DNA from 4 places in the Streptomyces sp. NPDC090994 genome. Region 1 is predicted to be linked to each of the others. Evidence: riboswitches for the same ligand, from Rfam matches in the RefSeq annotation. Region 1 holds a riboswitch; each other region holds the start of a gene.

Region 1 (2,190 bases):
TCGAACAGAGGGCTGAGCAGTTCCATGACCTCGGGGGAGTAGGCCGAGTCCGCGGAGCCGCTGCGCTTGACCTGGTAACGGCGGTGCTTCTCGTTGGACTTCAGGTAGTCCTCGACGATCGCCTCCCGCTCGACGCCCAGTGCGAGCAGCGTCACCGCGATGGACAGGCCCGCGCGGTCCTTGCCGGCCGCGCAGTGCATCAGGGCCGGGACGCTGTCCTCGGCGAGCGCGTGCAGTACCCGGGAGTGCTCGGCGGTGCGGTCCGTGATGATCGAGCGGTACGAGGCGATCATCCGCTCCGCGCCCTTGCCGTCCGCGAGGATCTCCCGCAGCTGGTCCAGGTCGCCGTCGCGGACCATCTTCCAGAACTCGGCGCCGTCGGCGGGGTCGGACAGCGGCAGGTTCACATTGCGCACGCCCGGCAGGGTCACGTCGGGGCCTTCGAGCTTCTGGTCGGCCGCGTTGCGGAAGTCGAAGACGGTGTGCAGGCCCAGACCCGCGAGGAACGCCGCGTCCTCGGCGGTCGCGTGGGCGAGGTGGCCGCTGCGGAACAGCACGCCGAACCGCACCCGCCGTCCGTCCGTGGCCGGCAGGCCGCCCACGTCACGGAAATTGCGTACCCCGGCCAGCTCCGGCTCGGTCGACGGGACCTGTTGCGTCACGAGGACTCCTCCCATTCGGCTCCGCTGCCGCTGCTCGACGGCGGGTGCGCCCGACGATACGGCATTCCGACCCCCGAAAGAGTCCTGGTTGTCCCTCTGCGTGACTTCTGATGCGTCTGTCCGAATTGGAGCTTTCTCCCCAACTCGCTCTGGAATAAAAGTCGCTGGCGCGGGCCCGCGTGAGCAGCGTCATATCCGTGACCGTACGTCGTGCCTCATGTTCACGTAATACAGGCGCTTTTCAAGGGTGTTCGACTTCGGCGCAATTCCCGCCATCGACGGAGGGTGACGGATCTTTCCTCCAAAGGATCATGTGAAACACCTTCACCGGGAATCCCTCGCTTGTCCCTGTGCGTCCTGGTCCCTTACGTTCACCACCGATCCGGACGGACGCCTAATCCTGCCGCCGCCCGGAGACCACACCCACTCACCACCCGTACGCGGCAGGAGCGGGGGACCCACAGGTACGACCGCCTGTTCCGGTTCCCGGGACGGCTAGGGGTAAAGCCGCGCCCTTCCGGCGCGGCCGGGCAGCTCCAGCCCGCACCCGACAGCTCACCTCGCAGGCGCCGGAGAGGAATTCGTCATGCCCGCGAAGGGTAAGCACCGCCGTACCAAGACCCAGCGCCTGACCCGCACCCTCGCCGTCGCCGGAACCGGCGGCGCCGCACTCGCCCTGCCGCTGCTGGGGGCCGCCGGCGCCCACGCCGCTCCCGCGCAGTCCGCCTCGGCACAGTCCGCCGCCGTGAAGGACGCGCGGACGTACACCGTCCGCTCCGGTGACTCGCTGGCGAAGATCGCCGATGCCGAGAACGTCAGCGGCGGCTGGAAGAAGCTCTACGAGGACAACCGCGACGCCGTCGGCGCCGACCCGTCGCTGATCCGTCCCGGCCTGAAGCTCACCCTCGGCGGCAAGACCGCGGCGAGTGCCGACACCGCCGCCGACACCAAGGGCACCAAGGACACCACGGACGCCGCGGAGAAGAAGACGGCGCAGCCCGCGTCGGACACCTCGGACACCTCCGACACCTCGGCCACCGCGGACAGCTCCGCCGGGTTCGTGGCCCCCGTCGACGGCGGCACCGTCGGCACCCCGTACCACCAGTCGGGCAGCATGTGGTCCAGCGGCTACCACACCGGCACCGACTTCGTCGTCCCGACCGGCACCTCGCTGAAGGCCGTCGGCGCGGGCACGGTCGTCACCGCCGGCTGGGGAGGCGCGTACGGCAACCAGGTCGTCATCAAGCTCGCCGACGGCACCTATGCCCAGTACGCCCACCTGTCCTCGCTCTCCGTCTCCAGCGGCGACTCCGTGACGGCGGGACAGCAGATCGGTCTCTCCGGCGCCACCGGCAACGTGACCGGCCCGCACCTGCACTTCGAGATCCGCACCACGCCGGACTACGGCTCGGACATCGACCCGCTCGCCTACCTCCGGTCGAAGGGCGTCTCCGTCTGACGCCGCCCGCCGCGCGCCCACCGAAGGCCGGACCCCGATCCCCGGGTCCGGCCTTCGGTGTTGTCCCAG
Region 2 (2,190 bases), on a different contig from region 1:
CTCCTCGGCCTCCCCGTCGGACACTCCGTCAGCCGACACTTCGGACACCGACGACGAATCGGCTGACTCCGACACATCGTCCGAATCCGCCTCCCCCGTCGAGGAGGCGGGCGACGCGGCCACCACCAAGCGCGACACCACGGACACCTCCGGCACCAGCGGCAGCGCCGGCAACCTCGAACCGACCCCCGCCATTTCGAGCCTCACCAAGACCGGCGAGGACGACACGGCCGGCGGGACCGGCACCGGCCGGCACCGCGGCGGCAGTGCCGACGAGGAGACGGCGAAGGGCCGTTCGGGGTCGTCCTCGGGGCGGCATGCCTCGCGCGACGACGAGACGGCGCGCGGGGCGGGCGACGGGACGTACACCGTCCGCGCCGGCGACAGTCTGTGGACCATCGCCGACTCCCTTGAGCTCGCCGGGGGATGGTCCTCCCTCTACGCCGCGAACAAGGACGCCGTCGGTACCGACCCCGACCACATCCTGCCCGGTCAGAAGCTTGCTGTTGGGGTCGAACCGGTCGAAAAGTGACGGCAGTTCGCGTCACGGTTAAGGGTGAATGTCCGTATTAAACGCCGTGAGAGATAGGTCTCAGAAGCCCTGATCGTCTTTGAAAATCCACCCGGGGCCTGTCTACGGTCATGACCGCTCGCCATCGCGGGCCCCGGCCGCCGCAACGCCGAATCCTGCCAGCGGCAGTCCGGGAACAGTCGTCGCGCAAGCGCCGAAGGCAGGAGCGGGGGACCCAAGGTAAGTCGCCGCACCGGGCAGTTGAGCCGGAGCGGCTAGGGGTGGAGCCGAGTCCCGTGAGGGACCCGGCCGGGCAACTCAACCGGCCCGAACCCGACAGCTCACCTCGCAGGCGTCGGTGAGGGGATCTTCCATGCTGTTCTCCAGCAAGGGCAAGCACCGTCGTCCGTCCAAGGCCACTCGCGCCATCGCCATCGCCGGCGTGACCGGTGCCGCCGTCGCCGCCCCGCTGATGGCGGCCGGCAACGCCTCCGCCGCCACCGAGTCGGAGTGGGACACCGTCGCCCAGTGCGAGTCCGGCGGCAACTGGTCCATCAACACCGGCAACGGCTACTACGGCGGTCTGCAGTTCTCCGCGTCCACCTGGGCGGCGTACGGCGGCACGCAGTACGCCTCCACCGCCGACCAGGCCAGCAAGGACCAGCAGATCCAGGTCGCCGAGAAGGTCCTCGCGGCCCAGGGCAAGGGCGCCTGGCCGACCTGCGGCACGGGCCTGTCGGGCGCCGGCGGCTACACCGGCTCCTCGTCCTCCTCGTCCTCCTCCTCCTCCTCCGACAGCCAGAGCAGCGGCTCCAGCAGCTCCAGCGGCTCCACCGAGACCCGTGAGACGCAGGAGCAGCCGGCCTCCCGTTCCCAGGAGCGCCCGGCCGCCGAGACCGCGCAGAAGTCCGAGGAGACCGTCACCACTCCGACCGGCACGAAGGTCGAGAAGGGTGACGGCGAGTACAAGGTCGTCAAGGGCGACACCCTCAGCTCCATCGCCGAGGCGCACGACGTCGACGGCGGCTGGGCGAAGCTGTTCGAGCTGAACGACGACATCGTCGACGACGCCGACCTCATCTACCCGGGCCAGCAGCTGCACCTCGGCTGACGGCTCACAGGCTCCCCGCCCCGGCGCGTTCTCCCCCGTACGCGCCGGGGCGGGGGCATGTCCGGAACATGACGGCCGAAACGCCCCCCTGCTTTGTTCCGTTCAGAAACAATTTACTCTCGGTTCCGCACAACGGGTGGGTGACCGGCTGGCCGATCTCCCGGAGCCGGTTAGGCTCGGACCCGCAGAGCCGCTGCGTGCCGCGCACCCGCGTCACACAGAAGCGTCACATTGAAGAAGGAGATGCTCGTGCCGTCCATCGACGTCGTCGTAGCCCGGGAAATCCTGGACTCCCGAGGCAACCCCACGGTCGAGGTCGAGGTCGGCCTCGACGACGGCAGCACGGGTCGTGCCGCCGTTCCGTCCGGTGCCTCCACCGGTGCCTTCGAGGCCATCGAGCTGCGTGACGGTGACTCGAACCGCTACCTGGGCAAGGGCGTGGAGAAGGCCGTCCTCGCCGTCATCGAGCAGATCGGCCCGGAGCTGGTCGGCTACGACGCCACCGAGCAGCGCCTGATCGACCAGGCCATGTTCGACCTGGACGCCACCGACAACAAGGGCTCGCTCG
Region 3 (2,190 bases), on a different contig from region 1:
ACCAGGGCGTACTGGGCGTGGTTGGTGTCCTGGTACTCGTCCACCAGGACGTGCCGGAAGCGGCGGCGGTAGTGCTCGGCGACGTCCGGGAAGGCGCGCAGCAGGTTGACCGTCGTCATGATCAGGTCGTCGAAGTCGAGGGCGTTGGCCTCGCGCAGCCGCGTCTGGTACATCGCGTACGCCTGGGCGAGGGTCTTCTCGAAACCGTCGGCGGCCTGGGCGGCGAAGTCCTCCTCGTCGATCAGCTCGTTCTTCAGGTTCGAGATCTTGGCGCTGAAGGACTTCGGCGGGAAGCGCTTGGGGTCGAGGTCCAGGTCACGGCAGACCAGCGCCATCAGCCGCTTGGAGTCGGCGGCGTCGTAGATCGAGAACGACGACGTGAAACCGAGCTTCTTCGACTCCCTCCGCAGGATGCGTACGCACGCACTGTGGAAGGTCATCACCCACATGGCGTTCGCGCGCGGGCCGACGAGCTGCTCGACGCGCTCCTTCATCTCACCGGCGGCCTTGTTGGTGAACGTGATCGCGAGGATCTGGCCGGGGTGGACGCCGCGCGCGCCGAGCAGGTGGGCGATGCGGTGGGTGAGTACGCGGGTCTTGCCGGAGCCTGCGCCGGCGACGATGAGCAGCGGGGAACCGGCGTGGACGACCGCGGCGCGCTGGTTCTCGTTCAGTCCGTCCAGGAGCGCGGCGGGGTCCAGTACCGGGCGTGGGGCGCCGTCCCGGTAGTAGTGGTCCCGGTCCGGCGGCACGTCGAACTTCCCGGCGAACAGATCGTCCGGGATCGGCTCCGGTACGTGCTCGTCCTCGGGCGGTGGCGGAGGTTCCTCCTCGTGGCCGCGGGGGGCCTGGAGGCTCGCCAGGAAGCTGTCGTCAAAGAGGCTGCTCATCGCTCTACGAGTCTAGGGCGCCCCACCGACAACCGGACGCCCCCTCGAAAACCCGGCCGGACCCGGACCGCTGGACACGCTCCCGCCACCGCACATCACCCACCGTGAGGGCCGCCCCCTAGGTCACGAAAATGTATCGGGCATATCACCCTTCAACCTTCACAGGGGCCACACGAGTTGGCTACGGTGCGGGCGGGCCGCACGACCCCCACCGGCGAACGTCGCCGGGCCGCGCGGCCTCCGCCGAATCCGGCGTGCCCGCGCGGGCGCCCGGAACCGGGGACCCACCGTGACATGGGGTGAATCGGTTCACAGCCCTCCCCGGGGCGCGAACCGTAGGGCAGCCTTCCGTCCCACCGCCCGAACCCGACAGCTAACCCGGTAGGCGGAGCACGGAAGGAGTCGCCTCCCTTGGCGTCGCACCGCAAGTCGCGTCCCGCCGGAACGCGCGTGGCAGGCATACGCACCCCCGTCCTGGCCACGGCCGCCCTCACCTCCGTCGCCCTGCTCTCCCAGACGGCCACCGCCGCTCCCGCCGACGACCGGCCGAGCCTGGAAGAGGTCCAGAAGAAGGTCGACGACCTCTACCGCCAGGCCGGCTCGGCCACCGAGAAGTACAACGCGGCCAAGGAGAAGACCGCGATCCAGCGCGAGCAGGTCGACAGCCTCCTGGACGACGTCGCCCAGCGCACCCAGGAGCTGAACGACGCGCGCGAGGAGCTGGGCTCCTTCGCCGCCGCCCAGTACCGCACCGGCGCGGCCGTCTCCGACACCGCGACCCTTCTGCTCGCGGACTCCCCGCAGGACTACTTCGACCAGAACCAGCTGATGGACCGGCTCACCGGCCGCCAGAAGCAGCTGGTCGACGACTACGTCACCCAGCAGGCCGAGACGATGGAGAAGCGCCAGGAGGCCACCGAGAGCCTCCAGACGCTCACCACGTCGCAGAAGGACCTGAAGACGGCCAAGGCCACCGTCCAGACGAAGCTCGCCTCCGCGCGTGAACTGCTGGCCGACCTGACCGCCCAGGAGAAGGCGCGGCTCGCCGCGATCGAGAAGAAGAAGCAGGCGGAGGCGGCCCGCAAGGCCAAGGAGCTGGCCCGGCAGCAGGCCGAGGAACGGCAGCGCCAGGAGGACGCCGCCGCTGCTGCCGCTGCCTCCGAGCAGGCGAGCGGCTCCACGGGCACGGAATCATCGGGCCCGACCGACTCCTCGTACGCCACCAAGGCCGACAAGGCCCTGGCCTTCGCCCGCGCCCAGATCGGCAAACCGTACGTCTGGGGCGCCACCGGCCCCGACT
Region 4 (2,190 bases), on a different contig from region 1:
GGCCTGGTCGCCGACGCCCTGCGGGCACCCGCGTTCGCCGACAGCGAGATCGAACGCCTGGTGCGCAACCGCCTCGACGAGATCCCGCACGAGCTGGCCAACCCCTCGCGCCGGGCCGCCAAGGAGCTGTCCAAGGAACTGTTCCCGGCGGACTCCCGGATGTCCCGCCCGCGCCAGGGCACCGAGGAGACGGTCGCCGGCATCGACTCCGCGGCCGTACGCGCCTTCTACGAGAAGCACGTCCGCCCCGCCACGGCCACCGCCGTGGTCGTCGGCGACTTCACCGGCGTCGACCTCGGCGGGCTGCTCGACGACACCCTCGGCTCGTGGACGGGCTCGGCCGCCGAGCCGCGGCCCGTGCCCCCGGTGACCGCCGACGACACCGGCCGCGTCGTCATCGTGGACCGTCCCGGCTCCGTCCAGACCCAGCTGCTGATCGGCCGTACCGGCCCCGACCGGCACGACAGCGTCTGGCCCGCCCAGGTGCTCGGCACGTACTGCCTGGGCGGCACCCTCACCTCCCGCCTGGACCGCGTCCTGCGCGAGGAGAAGGGCTACACCTACGGTGTCCGGGCCTTCGGCCAGGTCCTGCGGTCCGCGCCCGACGGCACGGGTGCCGCGATGCTCGCCATCAGCGGCTCCGTCGACACTCCGAACACCGGTCCGGCCCTCGACGACCTGTGGAAGGTGCTGCGCACGCTCGCCGAGGGCGGGCTCACCGACGCCGAACGCGACGTCGCCGTGCAGAACCTGGTGGGCGTGGCGCCGCTGAAGTACGAGACCGCGGCGGCCGTCGCGAGCACGCTGGCCGACCAGGTCGAGCAGTACCTGCCCGACGACTACCAGGCGACGCTGTACCAGCGGCTCGCCGCGACCGGCACGGTCGAGGCCACCGCGGCGGTCGTCAACGCCTTCCCGGTGGACCGTCTGGTGACCGTCCTGGTGGGCGACGCGACGCAGATCAAGGAGCCCGTCGAGGCCCTCGGCATCGGCGAAGTCACCGTCGTACCGGCCGAGTAGACGGCGAGCAGACGGCGGAGCGGCGCCACGCGCGCGTGAAGGCCCCGGTGACCGGTGTGTCGCCGGGGCCGCCCTTTGCCCGAATTCGACGCATTGGGGCGAAGGTTGCCTGTCTGCCCTGTGGGATGAGCAACAAAAACCCTGTTGCGTTTGAGTCTTGAACGGGCGCCCGCTTAGCGTCTCCCAGGCTGTTCGTCAGGCAGTGCGCCGCACCCGCGGCACCGGACAGTCATCGCCGAGTCCCCGTACGGCGCGAGCCAGGGGAGCCGGGGACCCACCGCAGTCCCTGGGGTGAATCGGACGCCCGCGCGTACCGCGAGGGGGTCCGTAGGAGACCTTCCTGCTCCGAACCCGTCAGCTAACCCGGTAGGCGAGAGGGAAGGAAAGGACCAGCCTCTACATGGCGTTCACGCGCGCCACCGGGAAGCACCGCCGTCCCGGCCGGGTACACCGCACCACCGTCCGCGCGGCGGGTGTCGCGACCCTCACCACCACCGGCGTCCTCGGCACCCTCGCGGCCCCCGCGCTCGCCGCCGAGCCGTCCCCCGAGGACACCGGCCTCACCCCCGTCATCACCCTCGGCGACGCCGTGGCCGAGGAGGTCGAGGCCCAGGCCACCGCCCAGCGGCAGGCCGCCGAGGACGCCGCCGCCCGGGAGAAGGCCGAGCGGGCCGCCCGCGAGCGGGCCGCCGAGGCCGCCGAGCAGGCCCGCGAGGACAAGGAGCGGGCCGCCCGCGAGGCCGAGCGCAAGCGCCTGAACACCTACGTGGCCCCCATCAGCGGCTCGTACGTGTCCACCGCCTACCAGGCCAGCAGCGGCCTGTGGTCCTCCGGCACGCACACCGGCATCGACTTCCACGCCGCCTCCGGCACCACCGTCCACGCGGTCGGCGCCGGCACGGTCGTCGAGGCCGGCTGGGGCGGCGCGTACGGCTACCAGGTCGTGATCAAGATGCACGACGGGACGTACACCCAGTACGGCCACCTGTCGTCCATCGGCGTCTCCGTGGGCCAGGCGGTCACGCCGGGCCAGCAGATCGCCCTGTCCGGGGCGACCGGCAACGTCACCGGGCCGCACCTGCACTTCGAGGCCCGTACCGGCGCGGAGTACGGCTCGGACATCGACCCCGTGGCCTACCTCCGCTCCCACGGCGTCACCGTCTGACACCC

What was found. A riboswitch is a leader RNA that binds a small molecule or an ion and turns the genes downstream of it on or off. The one in region 1 is predicted to bind cyclic di-AMP.
Region 2: another riboswitch for cyclic di-AMP. It lies ahead of ACIQR3_RS10560 (transglycosylase family protein); the one in region 1 lies ahead of ACIQR3_RS28190 (LysM peptidoglycan-binding domain-containing M23 family metallopeptidase).
Region 3: another riboswitch for cyclic di-AMP. It lies ahead of ACIQR3_RS02780 (NlpC/P60 family protein); the one in region 1 lies ahead of ACIQR3_RS28190 (LysM peptidoglycan-binding domain-containing M23 family metallopeptidase).
Region 4: another riboswitch for cyclic di-AMP. It lies ahead of ACIQR3_RS24025 (M23 family metallopeptidase); the one in region 1 lies ahead of ACIQR3_RS28190 (LysM peptidoglycan-binding domain-containing M23 family metallopeptidase).

What each region holds. Positions count from the first base shown of each region.
Region 1 is NZ_JBIVWS010000017.1:51,733-53,922, forward strand. Features, by position in the region: gene ACIQR3_RS28185 (tyrosine-protein phosphatase) at 1-662, opposite strand, end outside; cyclic di-AMP (ydaO/yuaA leader) riboswitch at 1,084-1,244, shown strand; gene ACIQR3_RS28190 (LysM peptidoglycan-binding domain-containing M23 family metallopeptidase) at 1,249-2,121, shown strand.
Region 2 is NZ_JBIVWS010000004.1:86,334-88,523, reverse strand. Features, by position in the region: gene ACIQR3_RS10565 (transglycosylase family protein) at 1-532, shown strand, start outside; cyclic di-AMP (ydaO/yuaA leader) riboswitch at 714-881, shown strand; gene ACIQR3_RS10560 (transglycosylase family protein) at 885-1,622, shown strand; gene eno (phosphopyruvate hydratase) at 1,872-2,190, shown strand, end outside.
Region 3 is NZ_JBIVWS010000001.1:600,329-602,518, forward strand. Features, by position in the region: gene pcrA (DNA helicase PcrA) at 1-890, opposite strand, end outside; cyclic di-AMP (ydaO/yuaA leader) riboswitch at 1,122-1,293, shown strand; gene ACIQR3_RS02780 (NlpC/P60 family protein) at 1,302-2,190, shown strand, end outside.
Region 4 is NZ_JBIVWS010000012.1:112,210-114,399, forward strand. Features, by position in the region: gene ACIQR3_RS24020 (M16 family metallopeptidase) at 1-1,020, shown strand, start outside; cyclic di-AMP (ydaO/yuaA leader) riboswitch at 1,244-1,408, shown strand; gene ACIQR3_RS24025 (M23 family metallopeptidase) at 1,421-2,185, shown strand.